2 regions of the Mesorhizobium sp. WSM4887 genome follow, and region 1 is predicted to be linked to the other one. Evidence: riboswitches for the same ligand, from Rfam matches in the RefSeq annotation. Region 1 holds a riboswitch; the other holds the start of a gene.
The links. Region 1 has a riboswitch for S-adenosylmethionine ahead of P9230_RS09160 (O-succinylhomoserine sulfhydrylase). Riboswitches for the same ligand answer to the same signal wherever they lie in the genome.

Region 1 (7,866 bases):
ATCGCGCCCGCGGCCATAACGTCTTCCTGCCCTACCAGGTCAACGCCGCGCTGATGGCGAGGGCGAAGTCCGACGCGCTTTTCATGCACTGCCTGCCTGCGCATCGCGGCGAGGAGGTCACCGACGAGGTGATCGACGGACCGCATTCGGTGGTCTTCGACGAGGCCGAGAACCGGCTGCACGCCCAGAAGGCGGTGCTGGCCTGGTGCCTGGGCGCTTGACCGGGGTCGACTTGATCCGCGCCAACTTGATCCCGGGATGTGTGATGCCTATTTGCGGGCCATCACTGAAATCGAACGCGCTTCGACCCATGCCGCCTGGAAAGCGGGATGGATGCGCCCCGGAGTTTTGTCATGCTGGAAACGCTTTCCTTGGCTGAGCATCAACCCAAACTCGGCGAATTCGGCTTCGCAGGCGACGACCATGTCGTGCCTTACGAAGTAGCGCCCCTGGATGTGCGCGGCCGCACGGTGCAGCTCGGGCCGATGCTCGACGCCATTCTCAGCCGCCACGATTATCCCGAGCCGGTCGCGCGCCTGCTGGCGGAGGCCTGCGTGCTCACCGTGCTGCTCGGCACGTCGCTGAAATTCGAGGGCAAGTTCATCCTGCAAACCCGCACGGACGGACCGGTCGACATGCTGGTGGCGGACTTTACCACGCCGCATTCGTTGCGCGCCTATGCGCGCTTCGACGCCGACCGGCTGCAGGCGCTGATTGCCTCGGGCGAGATCTCGCAGGAGAAGCTGCTCGGCACCGGCGTCCTGGCCCTGACCATCGATCAGGGCGCGCACACGCAGCGCTATCAGGGCATCGTCCAACTCGACGGCACATCGCTGGAAGAAGCCGCGCGCACCTATTTCCGCCAGTCGGAGCAGATCCCGACCGATCTGAGGATGTCGGTTGCGAAGCTGGTGACCCCGGGCCCGGGCGGGGCCCGCGAGCAATGGCGCGCCGGCGGTATCCTGGCGCAGTTCCTGCCGCAGGCGCCCGAACGCATGCGCGTGCCCGACATTTCGGGCGGGGATGGCGATCCGCGAGACGTGGCGCACGAACCGGCCGACAATTCCTGGCGGGAACTCTTGGCGCTGCTCGGCACCATTGAGCCGACCGAGCTCATCGATCCGACGGTGGGCGCCGAGCGGCTGCTCTACCGGCTGTTCCACGAGCACGGCGTGCGCGTCTTCCGCGGTGTGCCGGTTGCCGACCAGTGCTCCTGCTCGCGCGACAAAATCCGAGGCATTCTCGAAGGCTTTTCGGCCGAGGAGATCAAGGACTCGACCGAGGACGGCGGCATCCATGTCGCCTGCGAGTTCTGCTCGACGCAGTACGACTTCGATCCGGCGGAGTTTGCGGCGGAGTGAGAAAGCTCCGGTTCCTCGCCCCCGCTTTGCGGAGGCGGGGAACTCGAGTTCTTTAATTCACCGTCCTCTTCGTCCCCGGCATATCGAGCGAGAAAGCCGGAATGGCGACGTCGAACGTTTCGCCGCGGCCGTTGCGCATCGTGTAGTGGCCGACCATGATGCCGGATGGCGTCGAGAGCGGGCATCCCGACGTGTACTGATAGCTGTCGCCGGGGTTGAGCTCCGGCTGGTCGCCGACCACGCCCTCGCCGCGCACCTCTTCGACTCGGCCACGCCCGTCGGTGATGTGCCAGTAGCGCGACAGAAGCTGCACGAACTCGTCCGACCGGTTGTCGATCGTCACCTGGTAGCCCCATACATAACGGTTCTCGGACGGATCGGAACGGTCCTCGAGATAGAACGGCCTGACCTGCACTTCGATGTTGCGCGTCACGGCGCGATACATGAGCCACTCCGGTGCCGCAGGGAACATTTTAGCGCGCTTCGCGGTTCTACCTCCGCAGCGTCGCCAGCCTGCCGGCTTTTCCACCGCAAGTGCCGACAAACAATGTCATTTAAGTGACACATGACAATGTTGGTGTGCACAAACCGTGCGGGCGACTCGGGCGCTTTGTCGAGTGATGAAACGGCCTCGGGCGGCCTTTCCGGAGTGACCAGATCTCGATGGAACTGACCCTCGCAGCCGCCTTTGCCTCCTCGGCCCTTCTTTTTTCCAACCTTGCCAGCATCCTGCTCGCGTCGTCGCGGCTGAAGCCCAGGCGGGTCATTCCTCCGCCTTCCAGCAAACAGCCGCCTGTCTCGATCGTCGTGCCGTCGCGCGGCGTGGAGCCGTTCACGCAGGAGACGCTCGACCGCGCCTTCTCGCTCGATTGGCCGCGCTACGAAATGATCTTCTGCGTCGCGCACGCCGAAGATCCCGTGGTCAAGCTGATCAACGCCGCCATCGCGCGATTTCCGAATGTTCCGGCGCGGCTCCTCGTCGGCGATGACAGGATCAGCGCCAATCCCAAGCTCAACAACTGCATCAAGGGCTGGCAGGCGGCGCGGCACGACTGGGTGATCCTCGCCGATTCCAACGTGCTGATGCCCAAGGACTATGTCCAGCATCTGATGGCGGCCTGGGGACCGGACACCGGCCTCGTCTGCTCGACGCCGATCGGCTCGCGGCCGGACGGTTTCTGGGCCGAAGTCGAATGCGTCTTCCTCAACACGCTGCAGGCGCGCTGGCAATATGCCGGCGAAGCGCTCGGCCTTGGCTTCGCCCAGGGCAAGAGCATGCTGTGGAACAAGCCGATGCTGGATGCAAATGGCGGCATCCAGGCGTTGGCCGCCGAAATCGCCGAGGACGCGGCGGCGACCAAGCTGGTCAACAGCCTTGGCCTTCGGGTCAATCTCGTGGCCGCGCCCTTCGAGCAGCCGCTCGGCCAGCGCACGCTCGCCGAAATCTGGTCGCGCCAGGCGCGCTGGGCGCGGCTGCGCCGCGTCACCTTCCCATTGTTCTTCGCGCCCGAAATCCTGACCGGTGTGGTCGCGCCGCTGCTTCTGGCGCTGATCGCGGCGGCAAGCGCCGGTGTCAGCCTGCCCGCGACCGCGCTCTGCGTGCTGGCGATGGCCTATGTGCCCGAATGCATGCTCGCCTGGTCCAAGGGCTGGTATCTGTCGCCGCGCAGCGTCACCGCGATGATCGTGCGCGACGTGATGCTTCCCGCCATCTGGGCGCGCGGCTGGCTTGGCGGAGCCGTCGAATGGCGTGGCAACGCAATGACCATCCGCAACAGCGGGATGACTCAACTCGAAGAGATTGCTTGAGCCGGCTGCGGCTCAAGCGCGCTGTTTGCAGCCGTGGCGGTTCATTCCTTCGCCGCCTTGAGCGCCTGTTCGATGTCGGCGAGCAGGTCGTCGGTATCCTCCAGCCCGACGGAGAGCCTGAGCGTGCCTGGTCCGATGCCGAGCTCGGCGCGCGCCTCGTCGCTGAGGTTTTTGTGCGTCGTCGTCGCCGGATGCGTGATCAGGCTCTTTGCGTCGCCGAGGTTGTTCGAGATCAGCACGATGTCGAGCGCGTTCTGCAAGGCGAAGGCCGCCTGCTTGCCGCCCTTGACGTCAAGGCAGATCAGCGTCGAGCCGCCCGACATCTGCTTCCTGACGATATCCGCCTGGGGATGGTCGGCCCGGCCCGGATAGATGACGCGGGCGATCTCCGGCCTGCTAGCCAGGAAGTCCGCGATCTTGCCGGCGCTTTCGGTCTGCTGGCGCACGCGCAGCGGCAGCGTCTCGAGGCCCTTCAGCAGCGTCCATGCGTTGAATGGCGACAGGCTCGGGCCGGTGTGCCGGAAATAGTCGTGCAAGTTCTCGTCGATCCACTTCTTGTCCGACAGGATGACGCCGCCGAGGCAGCGGCCTTGTCCGTCGATATGCTTGGTCGCCGAGTAGACCACGATATGGGCGCCGAGCTGCAGCGGCTTCTGCTGCAGCGGCGTGGCAAAGACGTTGTCGACGATCACGCGTGCGCCGATCGAATTGGCTAAAGCGGCGACAGCGGCGATATCGACCACTTCCAGCGTCGGGTTGGTCGGGCTTTCCAGGAAGAACAGCTTGGTGTTCGGCCTGACCGCTTTTTCCCAATTGGCAATGTCGGTGCCGTCGATCAGCGTCGCCTCGATGCCATAGCGCGGCGCCAGCGTCTCGACCACCCAGCGGCACGAACCGAACAGGGCTCGCGCCGCAACGATGTGATCGCCGGCCTTGACGCTGCAGAGCAGGGCGGCGGACACGGCGGCCATGCCGGAAGCGGTGGCGCGTGCGTCTTCCGCGCCTTCCAGCGCGCACATGCGCTTCTCGAACATATCGACGGTCGGGTTGGCGTAGCGCGAATAGATGAAGCCGGGTTCCTCGCCCTTGAAGCGGGCTTCCGCTGCCTGGGCCGTCTCGTAGACATAGCCTTGGGTGAGATACATCGCCTCGGCGGTCTCGCCGAAGCCGGAACGCAGCGTCCCGCCATGCACGAGTGCCGTCTGAGGTTTCCAGTTACGCGTCTTGGTCATCGCCCTGCTTCCAAACACAAAAAAACCGGCCGCGACGTCGCAACCGGTCCATACGGCCTTGCGGCCCGACGGTCCTTTAGCGACTTGTTTAACGTGGCTGCAAGCCGACCGGCCAAATCACCACGGGATAACGACCCTTTAGACCCGCACCGCGCTTGCGTCAATTGCCGGCTTGATTAAGAGGTTTGTACCAGGCAGCTTCCGCAAAAGTGTCCCGCGGTTTTGCGACAGGAAACTGCGACGACAATGACTTCGCCCGGAGCCAGACATTGCGGCAGACAGGCATTCTTCCCGATCAGGACATCGCGGCGCTCTTCCAGTCGGGCGCGCTGAAGTCGCCGCGCGCGCTCGACACCAACCAGATCCAGCCGGCCAGCCTCGATCTCAGACTGGGCGACAAGGCCTTTCGCGTGCGCGCTTCCTTTCTGCCCGGTCCCGATCATCTGGTGGCCGACAAGCTGGACCGGCTGAAGCTGCATGAGATCAATCTCGCCGAGGGCGCGGTGCTGGAGACGGGCTGCGTCTACATCGTGCCGCTGCAGGAAAGCCTCGCGCTGTCAGCGGAAGTCTCGGCTTCGGCCAACCCGAAGAGCTCGACCGGACGACTCGACATTTTCACGCGTGTCATGACCGACCGTGGCCATGAGTTCGACAAGATCGCCGCCGGCTATCATGGCCCGCTCTATCTCGAGGTCAGCCCGCGCACCTTCCCGATCGTCGTGCGCGCCGGCTCGCGCCTGTCGCAGATCCGCTTCCGCACCGGCAACGCGGTGCTGTCGGAGAATGAGTTGCGTGACCTCCATCACGCCGAGATGCTGGTTGCGACCGAGCCGCCCAACATCTCCGGCGGCGGCATTGCGCTCTCTATCGATCTCGACGGCGACAAGGACGGCCTGGTCGGCTATCGCGGCAAGCACCACACCGGCCTCGTCGACGTCGACAAGCGCGCCGCTCAGGATGTGGTCGACTTCTGGGAACCGCTCTACAAGAGCGGGGCCGGCGAGCTCGTGCTCGACCCGGACGAGTTCTACATCCTGGTCTCTCGCGAAGCCGTGCACGTGCCGCCGCTCTATGCCGCCGAGATGACGCCTTTCGATCCGCTGGTCGGCGAGTTCCGCGTCCACTATGCCGGCTTTTTCGACCCGGGCTTCGGCCATTCCGCCGCCGGCGGCAGCGGCAGCCGCGCGGTGCTTGAAGTGCGCAGCCACGAGGTGCCGTTCATCCTCGACCACGGCCAGATCGTAGGCCGCCTCGTCTACGAGCATATGCTGAAGCGGCCGCAGGCGCTCTATGGCAGCGAGCTGGGTTCCAACTATCAGGCGCAGGGGCTGAAGCTCTCCAAGCATTTTCGCGCCGCGCGCTGATCGCCAGGCTGTGCTTGCCCGGCCTCGCGCGCCGTGCTTGGCTGCGTCTGAGCATGTAGCAACTGAACCCAAGGGGATGAAAATGCAGATATCCAGATGGATCCTGTCGGCTGCGGCCGCCGCCATGCTGGCGCTCGGCGTCGGTTCGGTAGACGCGGCCGAAAAGATCAAGATCGGCACCGAGGGCGCCTATCCGCCCTTCAACACCATCACGCCGGACGGCAAGGTGGAAGGCTTCGACATCGACATCGCCAATGCGCTCTGCGCGCAGATGAAGATCGAATGCGAGATCGTCACCCAGGATTGGGATGGCATCATTCCGGCCCTGCAGGCCAAGAAATTCGACGCCATCATCGCCTCGATGAGCATCACCGAGGAACGCAAGAAGCAGGTCGCCTTTACCCACAAATACTACACCACGCCGCTTGCGCTGGTCGCCCTGAAGGACGCCGATATCGCCTCGACCGAGCCGGCCTCGCTTGCCGGCAAGACGGTCGGTGCCCAGGCCTCGACCACCCAGGCCAACTACGCCCAGGACGTCTACGCCAAGGCCGGCGCCGAGGCGAAGCTCTACCCGACCCAGGAAGAGGCGGTCACCGATCTGCTCAACGGCCGGCTCGACGCCGTCATCTCGGACAAGTTCGTGCTGGTCGACTGGATGAAGAAGGCGAGCGACGGCTGCTGCAAGCTGGTGGGCGACGTCAAGGGCACCGAGACCGAGGCCGGCATCGCCGTGCGCCTGGAGGACGCCGCCCTGCGCGACCGCCTCAACGCGGCAATCGACGCCATTGTTGCCGACGGCACCTACAAGAAGATCCAATCGAAGTATTTCGATTTCGATATTTATTGAGGTTGAAGCTGCCAATCTCCCCCCTCGTGGGGGAGATCACGCTCTAACCTCACAGCGCCTTCACCGCCACCTTCACTGGCTTCTCGATCTCGAGCGGGTTGCGCAGCGGCAGGCCGAAATCCTTGGCCTCGATCTCGAACGTATCGCCTTCCTCGGTCCTGACGCCGTCTGCGAACGAGAGTGTGGCGGTGCCGAACATGTGCACATGCACGTCGCCCGGCTGGCGGAAGGCTGAATATTTGAAATGGTGATGCTCGAGATTGGCGATGGTGTGCGACATGTTCGCCTCGCCGGACAGGAACGGCTTTTCCCAAAGCACTTTGCCGTCGCGCCAGATTCGTGAAGAGCCCCTTATGTCGGCGGGCAGCTCGCCGATCAGGATTTCCGGTCCGAACGAGGCGTTGCGCAGCTTGGAATGGGCGAGGAACAGGTAGTTCACGCGCTCGGTCACATGGTCGGAAAACTCGTTGGACAGCGTGAAGCCGACGCGGAACGGCGCGCCGTCGTCGCCGATGACATAGATGCCGGCGATCTCCGGCTCCTCGCCGGCGTCTTGCGCGAAGGCCGGCGACATCAGCGCGGCACCGGGCGCCACCGCCATGGTGCCGTTGCCCTTGTAGAACCATTCCGGCTGCACGCCGATCTCGCCCTTGGCCGGCTTGCCGCCCTCCAGCCCCATGCGGAACATCTTCATGGAATCGGTGAGCTGCTCCTCGCCGTCGCTGAGCTTCTTGTGCATGGAATCGCGTGTCGCGGCGGAGCCGAGATGTGTAAGCCCGGTGCCGGTAAGGTGGAGATGCGCGGGGTCGGGATGGTTGATCGGCGACACCAGGCGTCCCTTCTTGTAGACGGCGTCGAGGTCGACCGTCTCGCCATAGCCCTTGCGCTCGATCAGCGCCTCGAGCCCGGTGCCGGTGCGGGCTGCCTCCATCGCCAGCGAATAGACGCTGCGCGCGCCGTTGATGATCCGGGTCTTGCCGCCGCTGCGGGCAACGACGCGGATCGTCTCGGCGTCATCGAGGATCTGGGAAATCAGCATGATGAACCCTCTCTCTTTTGCCTTGGCCCGGCTGCCGATTGGCAAGCCCTGACCGGCGCGGCCCGGAACCGATCCGCGCCACGGTTGAAACTCTTCGTCCGGATTGCACTCGCGAGCCTGGTCCTTCCAGGACTTCTTCGCGCCGACGGGTTGCCGGCAGCTTCGCGATCTAGAACCCGTATGCCTCCTTAGTCCTTGCCTCCGGCCTCTA
Region 2 (7,866 bases), on a different contig from region 1:
TGATCCAGGCGAGCGCCACTTCGGCCTGCTTGGCCGAATGGCGCCCGGCCGCGGCATCGAGCGCGGAGAGAATGCGCATGCCGCGTTCGTTGAGATACTTGGCCACGTCTTCGCCACGCTCGCTCCGGCCAAGGTCGGCCTTGCTGCGGTATTTCCCGCTGAGGAACCCCTTGGCCAGGCCGAAATAGGTGATGACGCCGAGGCTTTCCGCCTTGCACAGGTCGAGCAGCGGGCCGTCCAGCGAAGAGCGATCGTACAGATTGTATTCGGGCTGCAGAACCTCGTAACGCGGCAGGCCCCGCAGGCTGGCGACATCCAGGGCCGCGCGCAATTGCCCCGCATCGAGATTGGAGCAGCCCGGATAGCGGATCTTGCCCTTCTCGAGCAGGCGCTGATAGGCGCCGAGCGTTTCCTCGTAAGGCGTGGCCGGGTCCGGCCAGTGCGACAGATAGAGGTCGAGGACGTCGGTCTGCAGCCGCTTGAGCGATTGGTCGACCGCCTTTTCGATATAGGCTGCGGAGAGGTCCCGCCTGCCCTGTCCCATGTCGGAGCCGACCTTGGTGATGACGACGATGCTGTCCCGGTTGCCGCGGCTCTTCATCCAGTTGCCGATGATGGTTTCGGATTCGCCGCCTTTGTTGCCCGGCGCCCAGCGCGAATAGGCGTCCGCCGTGTCGACTGCGTTGAAGCCGGCCTCGGCAAAGCGGTCGAGCAGGTCGAACGAGGTCTTCTCGTCGGCGGTCCAGCCGAAGACGTTGCCTCCAAGGACCAGCGGCGCGATGAAAAGGTCGGTGCGACCGAGACGGCGTTTCTGCAAGACTGATCTCCGTGATGCTGGGAAGGGCCTGGGTGCCCAGAGGATGGATTGCGGCTAAGCTAGGTCGTGCCTTGCCCAGGTCAAAGGCATGGTTTTGCTTTTTGATCGGGCCAGATCTTCACGAAGGCGCGACCTGCCGCCCCACCTCTTCCAGCCAGTGGTCGCGGATGCCGAGCGCCCTCAGATGCTCCACCGTGCTCAGGACATAGTCTTCGTTCCTGCCCGATTGGCCCACGGCGCCGCGCACGACTTTTGCCGCATGGTCGGCGTCGAGCCCGCCGGCATATTGCTCATGCGCGCGGTCGACGATGTAGGCGACCGCTTCGACCGTTCCGCCTTGTCCCGCCCCATCCAGCCGGACATCGAGAGTGCGTTCGAGATAGACGCTGGTCACCAGCTCGCGCTCGCGCAGATAGGAAAGCACTTCGTCTCGCAAATCGCCGGGCACGCGGAAGGCGAGCCCGACGCAGGAGCCGCCGCGGTCGAGGCCGAGCACCAGGCCCGGCCGCTCACGCGTACCGCGATGGACGAAGGAATAGACGCAGAGCGACCGGCGGAAGCCGTAAAGACGGGCGCGCCGCGTCTCGACATGTGCGAAACCGGGCCGCCAGATCAGCGACCCGTAGCCAAAAACCCAAAAATCGCCCATATCGCCAAGCCTGATTGCATTCGAGTGACGACACCACACCGGTAAGGTGCTTCTTCTGTCCCCGCTTGTCGTGCGTAAGAACAACCACCCGCTCGCCGCATGAGCGGGTTAACGAGAGCCGCAGCATGACGTCAAGTGACGAGCGATCGCGCAAACCTCGCCGCCGGCTGTTCTGGCTTGCGGCGTTCATCTTGGTGCTGTTCGCGCTCTACAGCGGCGGATGGTTCTATCTCGCCGGCAAGGTCAAGACCGAGGCCGAGCGGGCCGTGGCCGAGCTTGGAGGCAAGGGCATCAAGGCCGACTGCGCCAATCTCACGGTCAGCGGTTATCCACTGGACTTCACGGTCGCCTGCGACAGCCTGGCCTATCAGGACGATGCCAGGAATGTAGCGGCCTCGACCGGCGATATGAACGTCGTCGCTCGCATCACCCAGCCTCTGTCGCCCGTGGCGAACCTGCGCGGACCGTTGCGGACTGTGGCGCCGGGCATGCCGCCGCTTTGGCTCGACTGGGACAAGCTGCACGCCACGGTCAAGCTGTCATGGCCGCTTCCGCGCCGCATTTCGCTTCAGGCGGAAGGCTTGTCTGGACAGACCGATCCGGCCGACGACACCGATCCCGTGCAGCTGTTCAGCGCCGGCCAGGCGGCCGGCCAGCTGCAGCCGAACGGCCAGGACCTCGTCTATACCGGCAGCTTTGGCGACCTGAAGATCGACGCGGAAGCTGTCGGCGGACGCGTGCTGCCGGAACTCGACGGCGCCGGCGAAGCGACAGTGAAGAACGGCGTCGCGCTGATTAAGGCGCCGCCGAAAAGCCTGCGCGGCCAGTCGGTCGAGATTGCCAGCCTCGACGTGTCATCAGGCACGGCGCGCGTAACTGTGTCCGGGCCGATCTCGATCGACGCCGACGGCCTGATCGATGCAAATCTGTCGATCAAGCTAAAGGACCCAAAGGCCGTAGCGGCGATCCTCGCCGGCGCCATTCCCGAGCACAAGAGCGAGATCGAGCAGGGTTTTGCCGGCATTGCCATGCTCGGCAACCAACCGTCCATGCCGCTCAAGATCGTGAAGGGTAAAGCTTCGCTTGGCTTCATCCCGCTCGGCAAGATCAAGCCGGTCGATTGAGACTGCGATGGCCGGACCGATCAAACTGCTCAGCGTCGGCGCGTTCACCCTCGACACGATCCTGCGTGTCGAGACGCTGCCCGCGCATCAGGGCAAGTTCATCGCCAGCGACGGTGTCCAGATCGCCTCCGGCATGGCGACGAGTGCGGCGTGCGCCGCGCATCGCCTCGGCGCCGATGTGTCGCTTTGGGCGAGCGCGGGAGACGATGCGGTCGGCGACCGGCTGATTGCCGAGATCGAGGCGGAAGGCGTCGATTGCAGCCTGGTCCGCCGCGTCGCCGGCGCGCGCTCCGCGCTGGCCGCGATCCTGGTGGATGCCCATGGCGAGCGCATCATCGTGCCCTTCTATGACAGCAGGGCGCAAGCCGATCCCGACACGCTGCCGCTTGCCGAACTTTCCGCCTTCGACGCCGTGCTGGTGGACGTCCGCTGGCCGGGCGCCGCGGCACTTGCCTTGGCGGCCGCGCGGGACGCCGGCCGTCCGGCGATCCTCGACGCCGACACCGCGCCGATCGACGTGCTCGAGCGGCTTTTGCCGTTGGCCTCGCACATCGTCGCCTCGGAGCCGGCGGCGCGGATCGTCTGCGGCCATGCGCTCGATCCGGAAAGCGCATGCGCCGATCTCGCCTCGCGCACCGACGCCTTCGTCGCGGTGACGGGCGGCGCTGCCGGAACCTGGTGGCATGATCGGGGAACCGGTCGCGTCCGGCATGTCGAGGCGCCGAAGGTCAAGGCGGTCGACACGCTCGCCGCCGGCGACGTCTTCCACGGCGCCTTCGCCGTCGGCCTTGCCGAAGCCATGCCGCCCGAGCAGGCGCTGCGCTTTGCCAGCGCCGCCGCCGCGCTTAAATGCCTGCGCTTCGGCGGCCGGCTCGGCGCTCCGGACAGAGCCGAGACAATGGCCATGATGGCGGCGCACTGGCCCCCATCGGGACAGATCGAGCAGAAGGCCTAGGGCTTGGCCCCCGGGTGCTCCACGGCCTGACGGCCGAAATCCGGCACATCGATATCCTGGCCGGCCTCAATGATCGAGCGGCGGATGGCGCGCGTGCGCGTGAACAGGTCGAACAGCTTTTCGCCGTCGCCCCAGCGGATCGCTCGCTGCAACGAGGCCAGATCCTCCGAGAAGCGCGCCAGCATTTCCAGGATCGCGTCCTTGTTGTGCAGGCACACGTCCCGCCACATGGTCGGGTCGGAAGCGGCCAGTCGGGTAAAGTCGCGAAAACCGGAAGCGGAGTATTTGATGACTTCCGTCTTGGTCACCGATTCCAGGTCGTCGGCGGTGCCGACGATGTTGTAGGCGATGATATGCGGCAGATGCGAGACGATGGCCAAGGTCATGTCGTGATGCTGCGGGTCCATCGTGTCGATGTTGGAGCCGCAGCGCCGCCAGAATTCGGAGAGCTTTTCCAGCGCCTCCGGATCCGTGCCCGGCAGCGGCGTGAAGATGCACCAGCGGTTGTCGAAGAGATCGGCGAAGCCGGCATCCGGCCCGGACTTTTCCGTGCCCGCCAGCGGGTGCCCGGGGATGAAATGCACACCGACGGGCACATGCGGCTGCATTTGCGCGATCACCGAAGCTTTGGTTGAGCCGACATCGGTGAGGATCGCGCCTTTCTTCAGCGCCGGCGCGATCTCGGCCGCGACCTCGCCGGACGAGCCGACCGGAACCGAGACGATGACGAGATCCGCGTCGCGCACCGCGTCTTCGGCCTCGGTCGTGTAGGAATCGCCGAGACCCAGTTCCTCGGCGCGCTTGAGCGTCGATTGGCTGCGCGTCGCGACAGCGATGTGGCGCGCCAGGCCTTCCCGGCGGATGACGCGGGCCAGCGACGAACCGATCAGGCCGATGCCGACCAGCGCTATTCTTCCGAACATCGGTGCTGTCATGGTGCTTCAGCTTTTCAGAAATGTCTTGAGCGCCTCGACGACGCCGCTATTGGCCTCCTCGATGCCGATGCTCATGCGCAGCGCGTTGGGAAAGCCGTAGCCGGTGACGCGCCGCAGGATGTAGCCGCGCGCGCTGAGATAGTCGTCCGCGGCCGCTGCCGAATGCTTTTTGTTGTCGGGGAAGTGGATCAGCAGGAAATTGCCGACGCTGGGCGTCACGCGCAGCCCGAGCCCGGTCAGCTCCTCGCTGACCCAGGCAAGCCACTTCTCGTTATGCGCAACGCTGCGCTCGACATGGGCGCGGTCGCGGATGGCCGCGATGCCAGCCTCGATCGCGGTTGCATTGACGTTGAAGGGCCCGCGCACCCGGTTGATGGCATCGACGATATGCGCCGGTCCGTACATCCAGCCGATGCGTGCGCCGCCGAGGCCGAGCTTGGAGAAGGTGCGGGTCATGACCACGTTCTCCGAGCTCCCGGCCAGCTCGATGCCGGCTTCATAGTCGTTGCGCCGCACATATTCGGCATAGGCCGCGTCGAGCACCAGGAGCACGCTCTTGGGCAGTCCGGCATGCAGCCGGCGCACCTCCTGGAACGGCACATAAGTGCCGGTCGGATTGTTGGGGTTGGCGAGGAACACGATCCGCGTCGCCGGCGTCACCGCGGCGAGGATTGCGTCGATGTCGGCGCGCTCGTCCGTCTCCTTGACCGCCACCGGCTTGGCGCCGGCGGCTTGGATATAGATCTTGTAAACCATGAAGGCGTGTTCGGTGAACACGGCCTCGTCTCCCGGCGCGAGATAGGTCTGCGCCAGCAGCCCCAGGATCTCGTCGGAGCCATTGGAGCAGACGATGTTTGCCGGATTGAGGCCGTGCACATCGGCGATCGCCTCGCGCAGCCGGCGGGCGGAGCCGTCGGGATAAACGTCCAATTTGGCAGCCACCTCCCGGGCGGCCTCGATCGCCTTCGGCGAGGGCCCGAGCGGATTCTCATTGGACGACAGCTTGTAGACCTTCGTCACGCCGGCCGGCGCGGTACTTTTTCCCGGCACATAGGCCTCGATGTCCATGATGCCCGCGCGGGGCGTCGGACGTGGCTGATCCTGCTTCATGTCACAAATCCGTCGAGAGGCCTTGGTTCGAGGCCGCAGCGGAAATACAGGCCGTGGCCCCGAATGTCGAGTGCCGGCGCGCTCGCTCGTAGGCAGACCGTTGACGAAGCGCGGCGCTGGCCCTAGAAGAACAGCCGGATCTCCCGTGGTGATTTGGCCGGTCGGCTTGCAGCCACGTTAAACAATTCGCTAAAGGGCCGTTTGCAACCTGTAACCGGCTTTGCGAAGGCAGGCCGGTTTTTTGTTGTCCGTTGCCGGCCGGACGCCGTATCGCGAGATCGATGCGACTGGATGGGGAATGCAATGGCCGCTCAGCGCGCTCCAAGGACCAACCACGAGGCCGACCAACCGTCGAGCCCGGTGTTGCAGTTCGGTCCCGACAAGCCGCTAAAACTCGATGCGGGCACCGTGCTGTCGCCGTTCCAGGTCGCTTACCAGACCTACGGCGCCCTCAACGACGCCCGCTCCAACGCCATCCTCGTCTGCCACGCGCTGACCGGCGACCAGCATGTCGCCAGCACCAATCCCGTGACCGGCAAGCCGGGCTGGTGGGAGGTGCTGATCGGCCCCGGCAGGATCATCGACACCAGCCGCTTTTTTGTCATTTGCGCCAACGTCATCGGCGGCTGCCTCGGCTCCACCGGCCCGGCCTCGACCGATCCGGCGACAGGCAGGCCCTATGGGCTCGACCTGCCGATCATCACCATCCGCGACATGGTGCGGGCGCAGCTGATGCTGGTCGATCATTTCGGCATCGAGAAGCTGTTCTGCGTGCTCGGCGGCTCGATGGGCGGCATGCAGGTGCTGCAATGGGCCGCAAGCTACCCGGAACGCGTCTTCTCCGCGTTGCCAATCGCCACCGGCGCCCGCCATTCCTCGCAGAACATCGCCTTCCACGAGGTCGGGCGGCAGGCCGTCATGGCCGATCCGGACTGGCACGGCGGCAAATATCTCGATTTCGGCAGGCGGCCGGAAAAGGGCCTCGCCGTGGCGCGCATGGCCGCGCACATCACTTACCTCTCGGAAGCAGCGCTGCACCGCAAGTTCGGCCGCAACCTGCAGGATCGCGAGGCGCTGACCTTCGGCTTCGACGCCGATTTCCAGATCGAAAGCTATCTGCGCCATCAAGGCATGACCTTCGTCGACCGCTTCGACGCCAACTCCTACCTCTATCTGACCCGCGCTATGGACTATTTCGACCTCGCCGCCGACCACGGCGGACGGCTGGCGGATGCCTTCGCCGGCACCAAGACACGCTTCTGCCTCGTGTCGTTCACAAGCGACTGGCTGTTCCCGACCGAGGAAAGCCGCTCGATCGTGCATGCGCTGAACGCCGCCGGCGCGTCCGTCTCCTTCGTCGAGATCGAGACCGATCGCGGCCATGACGCTTTCCTGCTCGACGAACCGGAATTGTTCGCGGCCATCAACGGCTTCATAGCCTCGGCCGCGCGCGCAAGGGGGCTCAGCCTATGAGTGGCGCGCGATCTCTGTGTCCTGGGCGCATTTCTGAGGCGCCGAGATTCCGACTGGCTGGAAATGCTCAAAGGCCGGAGGTGTGCCCATGAGCGTCAATCGCGCCCAGCGTGTCGACCTCGAAGTCGTCACCGATCTCATCCCGCCGCATTCGCGCGTGCTCGATGTCGGCTCCGGCGACGGCGTGCTTCTGGAGGTTCTGCAGGCGACCAAGCGGGTCGATGGCCGCGGCCTGGAGCTGTCGCAGCGCGGCGTCAACGAATGTGTGGCGCGCGGCCTTTCCGTCGTCCAGGGCGATGCCGACAAGGACCTCGAATTCTACCCCGACAAAGGTTTTGATTTCGTCGTCCTGTCGCAAACGCTGCAGGCGACCCGCAACCCGAAACTTGTGCTCGACGAGCTGCTTCGGATCGGCAACCGCGCGATCGTCTCCTTCCCCAATTTCGGCCATTGGCGCGTGCGCTTCTCGCTGCTGATCAAGGGCAGGATGCCGGTCACCAAGGACCTGCCCTATTCCTGGTACGACACGCCGAACATCCACTTCTGCACCATTCGCGACTTCGTCAATCTGTGCGAAGAGCTCGGCGCGACGGTCGAGAAGGCGACCGCGCTCGACGCCAACGGCCAGAAGATCGGCCTGTCGATGCCCTGGTGGTTCTGGAACTTCTTCGGCCAGCAGGCGGTGTTCTTGCTGAAACGATGATCTCGCTCGATCTCTTTCGACGCCGGCCGGCCGTGGTTCAAATCCCGTCGGAAATTCTGTCGGAGATAAGCACAGGGATTCTTGTGTGCACTTCGCCGCG

Region 2: linked by a shared signal. The riboswitch ahead of P9230_RS15160 (homoserine O-acetyltransferase) and the one ahead of P9230_RS09160 (O-succinylhomoserine sulfhydrylase) in region 1 are both predicted to bind S-adenosylmethionine.

What each region holds. Positions count from the first base shown of each region.
Region 1 covers NZ_JARTVP010000002.1:191,181-199,046, forward strand. The annotation lists gene argF (ornithine carbamoyltransferase) at 1-221, shown strand, start outside; gene P9230_RS09145 (Hsp33 family molecular chaperone) at 330-1,361, shown strand; gene apaG (Co2+/Mg2+ efflux protein ApaG) at 1,414-1,806, opposite strand; gene P9230_RS09155 (ceramide glucosyltransferase) at 2,025-3,170, shown strand; gene P9230_RS09160 (O-succinylhomoserine sulfhydrylase) at 3,212-4,402, opposite strand; SAM riboswitch at 4,459-4,536, opposite strand; gene P9230_RS09165 (2'-deoxycytidine 5'-triphosphate deaminase) at 4,672-5,766, shown strand; gene P9230_RS09170 (ABC transporter substrate-binding protein) at 5,849-6,616, shown strand; gene araD1 (AraD1 family protein) at 6,666-7,655, opposite strand; gene mmsB (multiple monosaccharide ABC transporter permease) at 7,864-7,866, opposite strand, start outside.
Region 2 covers NZ_JARTVP010000003.1:319,610-327,475, reverse strand. The annotation lists gene P9230_RS15190 (aldo/keto reductase) at 1-817, opposite strand, end outside; gene P9230_RS15185 (gamma-glutamylcyclotransferase) at 936-1,466, opposite strand; gene P9230_RS15180 (DUF2125 domain-containing protein) at 1,592-2,590, shown strand; gene P9230_RS15175 (sugar kinase) at 2,598-3,545, shown strand; gene P9230_RS15170 (prephenate/arogenate dehydrogenase family protein) at 3,542-4,480, opposite strand; gene hisC (histidinol-phosphate transaminase) at 4,487-5,590, opposite strand; SAM riboswitch at 5,726-5,803, shown strand; gene P9230_RS15160 (homoserine O-acetyltransferase) at 5,894-7,063, shown strand; gene metW (methionine biosynthesis protein MetW) at 7,152-7,766, shown strand; gene P9230_RS15150 (Stf0 family sulfotransferase) at 7,715-7,866, shown strand, end outside.